DNA from 3 places in the Synechococcus sp. Nb3U1 genome. Region 2 is predicted to be linked to each of the others. Evidence: predicted binding sites of a transcription regulator. Region 2 holds the regulator's gene; each other region holds the start of a gene.
The links. The regulator NtcA, encoded in region 2, controls nitrogen genes in cyanobacteria. The targets are predictions, from matches to a motif close to GTANCNNNNGNTAC.
Positions count from the first base shown of each region.

Region 1 (4,210 bases), 170 kb from region 2:
ACCAAACACTCCCAGCCGCAAAGCCAGTACCCAATTGACGCTGCGCACAAACTGCTGCAACATCAGGCTCACCCCCCAAGTGGCCAGTAGGGTTTCCAGCGGACGACCGTACAAGAAGCGGATCACCCCCCGTTCTAGTCCCCACCCCACCAAAGCTGTCACCAAAAAAGCCGCGATCAAGGCTGGAAAAATGTAGAACTCCCGCCAGGGATCCCCCAGTTGTCGGAAGCCATTTTGCACCAGAAAGGTGGTGTAGGCCCCCAACATCATCAGCTCCCCATGGGCCATGTTGATTACCCCCATGAGGCCGAAGACAATCGCCAGACCCAAAGCCGCAATCAGCAGCACAGTGCCGATACTGATGCCATTAAACAGACTGTCGAAGAGCAGGGTCATAAGCTGGGGATCCTCATCCGAATGAATCTCAGGAAGCCTTATGGTAAGAAAGCTAAACACCTTCTCAGAACACTAAGGCGGGATCCCCCCTGGCTCCAGACCTGACCAAGGGATCCCGACATCCATCTGCTAAGATTACACCCGATAGCGACCACCCTTGGCCGGATCTGACCAGTCACAGGCGTAGCCCTTGGTTTCCGCCACAAACTGGTTCCAAGGCACCGGATCCACTGCATCCGTAGCCGAGATTACCTCAAACAAGCCGTCGGAACGCACCTCCCCGATCCGCACATACTTGGTCAGGTGGTGGTTGGTGTTCATGGTTACCAATCCTTCTGGGGCATCGAAGGTCTGGCCGTAGGCAGCTTGCCGCACCGCATCGATCTCCACGGTTCCGGCTTTCTCCACCGCTTGCTTCCAGAGGTAAACCATGATGTAAGCGGCTTCCATCGGATCGTTGGTGACGCGGTTTTGGCCGTATTCTGCCCGGAAGGCATCCACAAACTTTTTGTTAGCCGGGGTATCCACCGTCATGAAGTAGTTCCAGGCGGCGTAGTGCCCTTCCAGAAATTCGGGGCCGATGGCCTGCACTTCTTCTTCAGCAATGCTGACGGACATGGAAGGATACCGATCTGGCCCCAGGCCCGCCCCTTGCAACTGGGTGAAGAAGGCCACGTTGCTGTCGCCGTTCAAGCTGTTGTAAATGACTCCACCATTGGGGAGGGCGGCCCGAATCTTGCTGATAATCGGGGTTACTTCCGTGTTGCCCAGGGGGAGGTAGTCTTCTCCCACCACGGTGCCGCCCAGAGCTTCCAGTTGCGCTTTGATGATGGTGTTGGCAGTGCGGGGGAACACATAGTCGGATCCCACGAGGAAGAACTCTTTGCCTTTGTTATTGAGCAGCCATTCTACCGAAGGCTCGATCTGCTGGTTGGGAGCAGCGCCAGTGTAGAAAATGTTTTTAGAGCATTCCTGCCCTTCATACTGCACCGGATACCAAAGCTGATGCTGCTTGGATTCAAACACCGGCAACACGGCTTTCCGGCTGGCGGAAGTCCAGCACCCGAACACCGTGGCCACCTGGTCAGAGTCGATCAACTTAGTCGCTTTTTCGGCAAAGGTGGGCCAATCAGAGGCCCCATCCTCCACAATCGCCTCAATTTGTTTCCCCAGCACCCCGCCGGCGGCGTTGATCTCTTTAATGGCTAGCCGCTCCGCATCTACCACACTAGTTTCCGAAATTGCCATGGTGCCGCTGAGGGAGTGCAGGATCCCGACTTTGATGGTTTCCCCTTGAGCATAGGCAGGTAGAGAACGCTTGACCCAAAGATGCGGCCCTAGAGCTACCCCAGCTCCAGCTAGGGCACCCATTTTGATGAGCTGGCGACGATTAAGAGAATGAGCCATATTTTAGTCTCCGAGATGAAGCGGGTTCAAATTTTCAAGGATTGTCATCGTTCTGGGCAGTTCGGCCTAGTCCTAATTCTGGACATCTGGCAGCGCTACAAGATTTGCCGCCGAGTCAACTCACCCCATAAAGTCGAAAGGCGCAAGGTTCCATACGGCAGGCAACGGAAGTGGCGTTTATCACTATTGGCCGAAGCTCGTATTATCAAACCCATTTAGTCAAGAGCGAATCGTATCTTAGAATACTTTTCTGCCGATACAGATCCAACTATCCCCGGCTCCCTTGCCTCGCGAGTAACACGGGAAGGCTAACCCATCCGTATTTTTATGGATTTAATTATTCCTTAAGAATTCTTAAGAAGTTTCTCGCCAAAAGGGATCCCTCTTCTGGCACTGGAAGGGGAAGCTCTCAGTGCTCTGGAAATCCTAACGGGGCAGGAACATGGTCAATCCAACCGGCACAGGTATAGTTCTGTTAGATAATTCTAGATAATTCCTAGATAATTCTGAATAGCCGGTGAATATAGATTGAATTTGAATGTAGATCTTTAACTTTCTTCAGGGGTTGGGTTGTAAAGCACCACATTCTCTTGCTCATTGGGATCGTTGCGAGCCACCAGTGCGTAGGCTGGCTCATCGGGATCCAAATTGAAGGGTTGGTGGGGCACTCCAGGCGGAATAAAAATAAAATCTCCCGCTTCGTTAATCACCGATTGTCGCAATCCAGGGCCATAACGAGTTTCCACCCGACCTTTGAGCAGATAAATGGCTGTCTCGTAGTCGCGGTGAAAATGGGGTTCTGCCGTACCGCCGGGCGGGATCACCACCCGGTTCATGGAAATGCCCTTGGCACCCGCCGTGGCTTGAGAGATTCCCACAAAGTAGGGCAACTTTTGCAGGGTTAGGGTTTCTGCTGCCGGTCGCACCGTGACAATGCCTGCCCCCTCGGGATCCAAACGGGTTGAGGGATCCTCAGAAACCTCATGAGCAAGAGAAGTCATGGCTGGCCTACCTTTTGTCTCGGGTTATCTCAAGGCATCGAACTGGCTCTGATCCTAGCAATCTCAGCCGGCAATCTCACCCTCATAGGGATCCCCCGACTAGGGACGGATAATTGCCCTCGTCACTGCTAAGTTCAGGAGTGATACTGGGAATAGACGATAGGTTTAGCTCTGTCCGAGCCGATCCTGTATCGAGTGTCGAAATTGGGATCCTTGGCGAATTTGGGCTACAAGCGGAGGTCAAGAGTGGCTGCACAAACAGCACAAACATTGGTGATGGATGCGGTGGAACAGCTGGGCCTACGGGTCACTCTGGGAGATATCGCCTCTAGTACGGGCTTGGCTTTACACGATGCCAAGCAAGAGCTGCTCAATCTAGCCCAAAAGGCAGAAGGGCATTTACAAGTTTCCGACCAGGGGGAGATTGCTTACGTTTTCCCACGGGGGTTTCGCAGCATTCTCAGCCGTAAAGAACAACAGGATCGGGCTGCTGCCCTGCGCCGCAAACTCTGGGGGGGCTTTCTCTACGGGTTACGGGTTTCCTTCGGCATCATGTTGGTGGTGTCGATTGTCTTGATCATCCTGGCGTTGATCGCGCTGCAGATGGCGGCTAGCCGTGGGGAGGGCAACAACAACCGGAATCGCTCTCGGGGCGGGCTGGGTTTTTACTACTTTCCCAATCTTTGGATTGGCAACCCCTTTTGGCGGCCCTACCCCTACTACGGCTACAGGGGCTATTCAGGACAGGCGCGTCCTAGCCAGCAGCCTCAGGAAAAATCGGAGCTGAATTTTCTAGAGGCGGTTTATAGCTTTTTGTTTGGGGATGGGGATCCCAATGCCGATTTGGAAGAAAAACGCTATGCCCTGATTGGCCAAGTGATTCGGGCCAACGGCGGAGTGATTGCAGCGGAGCAGGTGTTGCCCTATCTGGATGTGGAGCCGGGATCCGCTGCGCTGGAATACGAAGACTACATGCTGCCGATTTTGGTCAAGTTTGATGGTCAACCGGAGGTGAGCGACGAGGGGGATATTGTTTATCGTTTCCCTGAGTTGCAGGTGGTGGCGGCAGACCGTCAATCTAACCAGATCCCAGGGGTTTTATCAGAACAACGCTGGGTCTTTAGCCGTGCCACATCAGGCCAACTGACTCTGGCGGGTGGCTTGGGGGTTCTCAATTTCTTCCTGGCAGCCATTCTCTACGGCGCTCGAGGCGAGGTGGCTGCTGCCGCTGGGAGCAACACCTTTCTGGCGTTTATTTATCCGTTGATCGGGTTTCTGTTTCTCTACGGCACTCTCTTTTTGGCAGTGCCCACGATCCGTTGGTTTACCTTGCAGGTCCGCAATCAGCAGGTGGAGCGGCGCAATCGCATCCGGCAGTTGTGGCAGGAGAAGTGGAAGAATCCCAC
Region 1 is NZ_JAKFYQ010000001.1:396,249-400,458, forward strand. It holds gene L1047_RS01810 (ABC transporter permease) at 1-396, opposite strand, end outside; gene urtA (urea ABC transporter substrate-binding protein) at 532-1,803, opposite strand; gene L1047_RS01820 (cupin domain-containing protein) at 2,352-2,804, opposite strand; gene L1047_RS01825 (hypothetical protein) at 3,051-4,210, shown strand, end outside.
Region 1: a site for NtcA is predicted at 2,036-2,049, ahead of urtA (urea ABC transporter substrate-binding protein). Genes of this name have one in related genera too.

Region 2 (4,210 bases):
ATCCCTCCACTGCCAGCAGCTCATCACCTGCCCAAATCCCCACCCGCTGCGCTGGGGATCCCATATCCACCGAACTGATGCGATTCCCCTCGCCATTAAAGTTCAGGCCCAAGTACGGACTTGGGTTCGGGTGACTGAAATAGGTCTTCAGGCTCAAGCCAAAGGGCTGTAGATAGGTGTCGTAGTCAAGCTCCTGCGTCCCATCTACATAGGCTGCAAAGAACTGGCTCAGCTCTGCTCCCGCCGCTCGTTCAAACGCCTCTCGCAACTGGCCCTCGCTGTACCCATGGTCTACTTTGCCAAACCGTTGCCACAGATCCCGCAGAGCCGTATCCAGGGATCCTCTGTTACCGGAGAGCTGGCGAATGTGCAGATCCAGCAACCAACAGACCAAGGCCCCCTTTAAGTAGTAGGACACCTGGCTGTTCAGGGTATTTTCGTGGGGACGATAGAGCTTGATCCAGGTATCAAAACTGGATTCGCTCAAGGACTGCACGGCACGGCCAGGGATCCGTTGCAGCCGCGCGATCTGCTCAGAGAGGGTTTTCAAAAAAGCCGCCGGGGTGAGAATGCCCGCCCGCAGTAGGATCACGCTCTCGTAGTAGCTAGTGGCCCCTTCACAAAACCAGAGGCACTCCAGGTAATTTTCTTGGTTGTAATCAAAGCGCTCCAGAGCTAGGGGCCGTAAGCGTTTCACATTCCAGGTGTGGAAAAATTCGTGGGCCACCAACGACAAGAAGCGCTGGTATTTCTCCGGCTGATGGAACTCCAGACGCGAGTAGTTAAGGGTGGTGCTGCACTTGTGCTCGAGACCGCCAAAGCCCTCTGGCGACAAATGCACAATGAACCAGTAGCGGTCGTAGGGCAGCCCCCCGAAGAAGTTGGCCGTGGTGGTGACAATCCGCTGAGTATCCGCCACTGCTCGAGCCAAATCCAGATTCCCCTCTCCCCAAACCACAAAAGAATGCGGGATCCCTTCTACCTCAAATGTTGCCAACCGATGCAGGCCCACCTCCACCGGGCTATCGACTAGCTCGTCGTAATCCTGCGCCACAAACGACTGGCCGAGGCCGGGATCCCCTGTTGTGGGCATGAGTGAGGACAAAGGCCGCAAACTGGTGGCGATCCGCCAGTCGGGCTTGGGTGGGATCACCGTCAGGGTATGGGGTTCTTGCTCCCGCCCCGGCACATACAGAAACAAGGCCGCCCCGTTGAAATAGCCATGGGTGAGATCCAGATGATTGGTGCGTACCGTTAGCTCGTAGGCATAGACCCGATAACGGACATAGACGGTTTGGGAGCCGTTGGAAGGGGGCTGCTCGTGCAAGCGGGACGGAGTCCTAATTTGCCAAGTATTTTTGTCGATCTTGCGCCAGGGCAAGGGGATCCCCTGCTCATTCTCGGCCCGAAACTCCTGCACATGCCGGGCATATTCCCGCACCAGATAAGATCCCGGCGTCCAAACGGGCATCCGCAGCCGCAAAGGAACCTCCGGCTCCACTTCGCGCAGTTGCAGCTCCACCTCGAACAGATGATTGGCGGGCTCTGGCATCCGCACCGTGAAGTGCTGACGGCTAAGCCGAAGAGGTGCGGCAACAACTGCCTCCGAGATCACCATTGATGAGACCTTTCCAACCTGTCACGATCCCTGCCGCCCCAACGGCAATGGCTCTCATCCTAACCCCGCCTTTGGTTAAAGGATCCCCTGTAGAGAATGAACGAAACCTAAAAATGTAACCCCTGCTACAAAGATGTTCGGGCATAACCTTTTACTTTAATATGAATTCCTAAATATGACTTCCTGCCGTCGTGATGATTTCTGAGGTCAGTACGGTTGCACCCCAACCCAAGACCTCTGGGCTGGTCTTAGGTATAAACTGACCTCAAAAGGTTGATGAGTATGGCGGTGGCTGTAGCGGAAAAATCTTTGATCACAGCCTTCAAACAGTTGGGAGGACATCAATACCCACCTGTTATCGAAACGTTTGAGCGGGGTAAAACGATCTTTTTCCCAGGGGATCCCGCAGAACGGGTTTACTTCCTGGCAAAAGGGGCCGTTAAACTCTCGCGGGTTTACGAGATGGGGGAAGAAATCACCGTCGCCCTTCTGCGAGAAAACAGCATTTTTGGAGTGCTCTCCTTTATCACGGGGCAGCGCTCCGATCGCTTCTATCACTCGGTGGCCTTTACTCCTGCCGAATTGCTCTCGCTGCCGATCGAACAGGTGGAAAAATCTTTGCGGGAGAATGCTGAGCTTTCTATGCTGTTGCTCAAGAGCTTATCTTCGCGCATTCTGCAAACGGAGATGATGATCGAGACACTGGCTCACCGTGATATGGGATCCCGTCTGGTCAGCTTTTTGTTGATCCTGTGTCGTGATTTTGGTGTGCCCAGCCCGGATGGAGTCACAATCGATCTCAGGCTGTCTCACCAGGCGATCGCGGAAGCAATTGGCTCTACTCGTGTGACGATTACCCGTCTTCTAGGGGAGCTACGCAAGAAAAAATATATCTCGATCCATAAGAAGAAGATTACTGTACATGATCCCATGCAATTGGGCCACCGTTTTGCCTAAAAAATTGGCTTGTAGTGAGCGCATCCCTGACAAGGCCCTAGGGGATTAACCGCACAACGCAGCAGCGGCGATCGAGCATTGAATTGGCAAGAGGGATCCCCGAGAATGCTCCCGTCTTCTGTGGGTGGGGTTACGGCGCGAACCACAGCCCGGATCCCAGAGAGGCTATATTTTCCCTGGCGCAACTGATAGGAATGGCGTTTTTCCAACACCAAGTAGTACTGCTCTGCCAGCTGAATATAGGTGCCTGGATGAGGGTTGATCTGCCAAGGAGATTCTTCCACAACCTCTCCCGAATCCGCATCAATCCACTGAATAGGCAGAGTCTGGTTTACAGAAGACATAAGGTGTGGAAAGGGTCAGCTTGGGGCAGCAGAGCACAGGGATGCAGCTTGGCTCACACGATTACAGTCTTTTCTGACTTCACGCAGGCTCTTGAGCTAAGCAAAAAACCTTGTGGAGCAAGGGATTGACCTGAATCTGCTGTATCAGATAACGCTGGAAAAAGCTGTAACTCACATTAGTGTAGTGGATTTTCTCTGGCTGGAGATGGGTAACAGGAAGGGCAAGCCTAGGTTAAAAGATTCTGGCATCTGGTCAAGATATACCCCATCTGCGCAACGGGATCCCTACAATGACGGACAGTTCCCCCTGCTGCCGATCCATGTCTGAGAAGATCTTGATTGTTGACGATGAGCCTCACATTCGTCTGCTGCTGGAACAGACTTTGGAGGAATTGGAAGCGGAAGGAGTGGAGTTGATCCTGGCAGCCAATGGAGAGGAAGCGCTGGAGTTGATCCGTACAGAGCGGCCCCAGATCGTGTTTTTGGATGTGATGATGCCCCGTTTGAACGGCTTTGATGTCTGCCAACAGGTGAAACAGGATCCCGAGCTTCAGCACACCACTATCGTCATGCTCACAGCCAAAGGACAGGAATTTGACAAGCAACGGGGACAAGAAGTAGGGGCGGATCTCTACATCACCAAACCCTTCGACCCGGATGTGCTGACGGCCAAAGCGGCGGAATTGTTGGGCTTACGGAGGTAGGTGAATGTTTGGCTGGTTACGCTCCCGGATTGGGCTACGGATCTCGTTGGTGGTGACGGTGGTATCTTCTGCCTCCGTGCTGGCCTTAATTCAAATTTCTTCGAAACGCATTCAGGAGCTGGGGGAATTTGCCGCCTCCGAAAACGAAGCCACCATTCGCGCTCAGGTGGATGCTGCCCTGACTCGCATTACCGAAGAGCAAGCCGCCCATTACAACGCCATTTTTGCTCAGGTGGGGGCTGCCGCCAGCCTGATCGCTCAGCAGGCGGCTGTGTACCTTGAGGAGCAAACCTTCTACGGACAACAAAATTACAACCCCCAAGAAACCCTTACCCTCTACCCCAACCGACGCTGGATCAACGCCGCTGCAGATCCGGTTTCTGTTTTTTTCTCGGCTGCGGATGAGATTCCCCCTGAGATTACCCAGGAGCTCAACGCCATTTCCCATTTGGATCCGCTGTTGCGGGCCTTGAAAGAGAGCCAATCCAGTATTGTGGCCAGTTGGCTGATTTTGGAATCTTCTTCTACCCGCTACTATCCCAATACTTTCTTCGCGCCGGAGTTGCCCCCCCTATCCGAGTTTGATG
Region 2 is NZ_JAKFYQ010000001.1:568,236-572,445, forward strand. It holds gene L1047_RS02650 (M61 family metallopeptidase) at 1-1,618, opposite strand, end outside; gene ntcA (global nitrogen regulator NtcA) at 1,901-2,575, shown strand; gene L1047_RS02660 (DUF6464 family protein) at 2,572-2,859, opposite strand; gene L1047_RS02665 (response regulator transcription factor) at 3,240-3,623, shown strand; gene L1047_RS02670 (response regulator) at 3,628-4,210, shown strand, end outside.

Region 3 (4,210 bases), on a different contig from region 2:
CTTCGGTGTGTATGTGTGGATCCGATGGCACCTTCGACTCGATGGGAGAAGGGATGATCTGCAATTTTGATGGCACCCCTTTGGTGATGGGATCCCATCGTCCCGATGAGATCATTACTGCCGAAGTGCGCCCGGATTTAGTGCGGGAAGCTCGCATTCATTGGGGGGTAGAAAACAACATCTATCAATTTGGCCATCGTGGCTACGTGGCCGTTAAAGGGGGAGCTCAGGATTGCCCCTACACCTACATGCAGGATTTGGTGAAGGAGGTCTACCGCCTGCCCTGGGAAGATGAGGTGATCCACAAAGATGGCAGCGCCTGCGGGTTTCCACCCCCCACCCGCCTTTACCAGGGATCCTCGGTCGTCCAGGTCACCTACAGCGGTTCTTCCTAGTCTTCCTGGTCTTCCTAGTAAAGAGGTGCCTTGAAAGAAGCAATCTTTCGCTCAAGCGCAAGGAGAGTTGCAAGGATCCGTCGATGCCCTATCTGTAGAGTTAGGGAATCAGTTTAGGGTCTAGGACTAGTTGTTCCGTCGAGAATTGATGGATATTCCTTGACTTGCCCTGGCAATTGAGCTTGGCTACCCTTCTATAACCCGCTTAGGCGAGTGATAGAACAGGGGCAAACCCGGTAGAGTTTAGGAGGTTTGTTGTGATGGCTCTATTACAACCCAACGTGACTCGTCAGCTACTGGTCGCCCTGGCACTGTTCGTTTGCCTGGGGCTTTTGCCCGCCTGTGACGAAGGCGGTGGCAGCAGCACCGTTAGCCCCCCGAGCATCACCCCCACCCCCGCTAGCGAATAGTTCCCATTGGTTTTTGCATGGTCTTGCACTGGCTGCCCAGACTTGGGAAGCACCTGTTCTTGGGGATCCTCTGCCTCTGTCTACTGGTTGCCTGTGGGGGAGGCGAGGGATTCTCTTTTTCCGTGGGGCCTCCTCCTGCTGGGGAAGTGCCGATTGCCAGCCTGCTCTGCCAACTGGATCGGGAGACCCGCACCTTTTCTGGGCCGATCTATGCTGTGCCACCGGATGTGGCCACCTGTAACCCCGGTCGCCTGACTCCAGCCGCCGCTCAAAAAATGATGGATCGGCTGAACTTTTTGCGGCTTTTACATCTGTTACCGCCGGTAGATTTGAACGATGAGTTTTTGCAGGCTTCTCAACAAGCCGCCCTCATGCAGGTGGCCAACGGAACCCTCAGCCATGAGCCGCCCCCTTCCTGGCGATGTTTTACCCCTGCTGGAGAAGAGGGATCCCGGTTGAGCAACTTGGCGATCGGCCCGATCTTGGAGCTGAATGGGCCCGACTCAGGACGCATCTTGGCCCGGCAGGTGGATATCTATTTTGCCGAGCCAGGGGCAGAAAATGTCGTCGATGTAGGGCACCGTCGCTGGAATCTTTATCCCCAGTACCGCCAAGGGGCCTATGCCATTGTTTATGATCCCCGCGCTGGACGAGTAACCCAGGCCAATGCCAACTGGATCTTCGGCTTCGATGAGTCCGTGTCGGATCCGGAGTTCATCGCCTTTCCGGAAAAAGATGGCTACCTTTACCGCCTAGAAGGGTTTTCCAACCAGCCTCTTAGCGCTTACCGTTGGTCTTTTTCGGTGCCCAGTCGTGGGGGCGCATCGGATCTGAGCCAGGCGCAAGTTCGCATCACCGATGCTCTGAGCGGGGATCCCGTTCCCGTGAGCAACATTCGAGTCGGAGATCCTGCTTTTGGACTGGAAACGCTCACCTACTCTGTCGGATTTGTGCAGCCCAATCGAGAGTACAACTTTGAGATCAGTGGCATCCGTTTGAATGGGGGGGCACCTCGCACCTACCGTTACAGCACCGCTCTGTACGATTGCGATCCAATCTCTCCCCTTCAGGATTCAATTCCCACCGGAGAACTGGGTATACCTCCTCGCCTGCTTCAGTAGGGGTCTCCCGGACAGTCTCAAGGGATCCCTCCCTCTTGAAGAGGCATTCCCCAAGTCCGAACCAGAAAAATGCGTAAGTCGCAAGTCAAGCATGATAAAACTGCATAACTTGTCACAAACCGTAGTGTTGAATACCAAAGTTCAAGATTGGCAATCGCTAAGGTGGCGTGTAGTGACCCCACGGCAGCGATGATGGCAAACCAATTTGAACGCATTAAAAGCGAGAAGGATGGGCTAGCGGTTAAGGCTGAATTGGAACAGTTCGCCCGCCTCGGCTGGGAAAACATTCCCGAAGATGACCGCGATCACCGCCTCAAGTGGTTGGGGATCTTCTCCCGCAAGCGCACCCCCGGTCAGTTCATGCTGCGGCTGCGGGTGCCCAATGGCATTCTCACCAGCGGCCAAATGCGCATGTTGGGGGCGATCATCCACCCCTACGGGGTCGATGGTGTAGCGGACATCACCACCCGGCAGAACCTTCAACTGCGGGGCATCCCCATTGAAGAGATGCCTCAGATTTTGGGGTATTTGAAGGATGTTGGCCTGACCAGCGTGCAGTCGGGTATGGATAACGTGCGCAACATCACGGGATCCCCCCTGGCGGGCATCGACCCAGATGAGCTGATTGACGTGCGTGGCCTTACCCGTAAGGTGCAGGACATGATCACCAACAACGGCGAGGGGAATGAATCCTTCAGTAACCTACCCCGGAAGTTCAACATCGCCATCGCTGGCTGTCGAGACAACTCTGTTCATGCCGAGATTAATGATCTGGCCTTTATCCCCGCCTTCAAAAATGGCAAGCTGGGCTTCAACGTGCTGGTGGGGGGCTTTTTTTCTGCTCGTCGCTGCGCGGAGGCTATTTCCCTCAATGTTTGGGCGGATCCGCGGGATGTGGTGGCCATTTGTGAGGCGGTGTTGCTGGTCTATCGGGATCACGGCCTGCGGGCCAACCGGCAAAAGTCACGGCTGATGTGGTTGGTGGATGAATGGGGGATCGAAAAGTTCCGAGCTACCCTGGAAAGCCAAATCGGCCATACCTTGCCTACCGCGGCGGAAAAAGACGAGGTGCTCTGGCACAAGCGGGATCTGATCGGGGTTCATGCCCAGAAGCAGCCGGGCTTGAACTTTGTCGGTCTGCACGTTCCGGTGGGACGGCTGCAGGCTCTAGAGCTGATGGAACTGGCGCGCATGGCGGAGGTGTATGGCTCCGGGGAATTGCGTCTGACGGTGGAGCAGAACCTGCTGATTCCCAACGTGCCGGATTCTCGCGTGGCCTCTTTGTTAAAGGAGCCACTGCTGAAAAAGTTCTCTCCCAATCCAGGGCCGTTGCAGCGGGGGTTGGTGTCTTGTACGGGCAATCAGTTCTGTAACTTTGCCCTGATCGAGACCAAAAATCAGGCAGTGGCCCTGATGGAAGTCTTAGAGCAAGAGCTAGAACTCCCCCGAATCGTGCGCATCCACTGGACCGGCTGCCCCAACTCCTGCGGTCAGCCGCAGGTGGCAGATATTGGCCTGATGGGCACCACTGCTCGCAAGGACGGCAAACCTGTTGAGGCGGTGGATATCTATATGGGAGGGGAAGTGGGTAAAGACGCCAAGCTGGGCGAATGTGTGCGCAAAGGGATCCCTTGCGAGGACCTAAAACCTGTCTTGGTGGAGCTGCTGATTGAGCATTTCGGGGCCAAACTTCGCCTCCATCCCCCCGTTGCTGGGTCATTTCCTCATCCCGTGGCCATCGGGTAGGAATCCGAGAGTTCACCCCTCTTCAATCCCTATTCATTTTGGGTGTGTCTTAGGTGTGTCCTCTGCTGCATTGTCCTCATCTTCGTCATTCAAAATCTCGGAGTTCATCATGTTCAATATATTCAACGCTTCTTCTGCGGTATCTCGTCGGCAATTTTTGGCCGGGGCGGCGGCTCTTACGGCTGGGGCTGTCACAGCAGGGATCCCACGGGCCCAGTCTCAGTCTTTGGGCAGTGGCTACTGGATTGCTCAGGCAGATACCCCCGAAACCACCCGTGCCAAGCTAGGGTTTATTGCCCTCACGGATGCAGCTCCCCTCATTATCGCCAAGGAAAAGGGGCTGTTTGAAAAGTACGGCATGAAAGATGTGGAGGTGGAAAAACAAGCCTCCTGGGGCACCACCCGCGATAATTTGGTACTTGGCTCTGGGGCCGGTGGCATCGATGGGGCGCACATCCTCACCCCCATGCCCTACTTGATCACCACCGGCAAAGTTACCGATGGTCGGCCTGTACCGATGTACATTTTGGCCCGTTTG
Region 3 is NZ_JAKFYQ010000002.1:253,855-258,064, forward strand. It holds gene L1047_RS11660 (formamidase) at 1-395, shown strand, start outside; gene L1047_RS11665 (hypothetical protein) at 656-805, shown strand; gene L1047_RS11670 (CAP domain-containing protein) at 928-1,926, shown strand; gene L1047_RS11675 (ferredoxin--nitrite reductase) at 2,119-3,672, shown strand; gene L1047_RS11680 (CmpA/NrtA family ABC transporter substrate-binding protein) at 3,782-4,210, shown strand, end outside.
Region 3: a site for NtcA is predicted at 2,048-2,061, ahead of L1047_RS11675 (ferredoxin--nitrite reductase). Genes of this name have one in related genera too.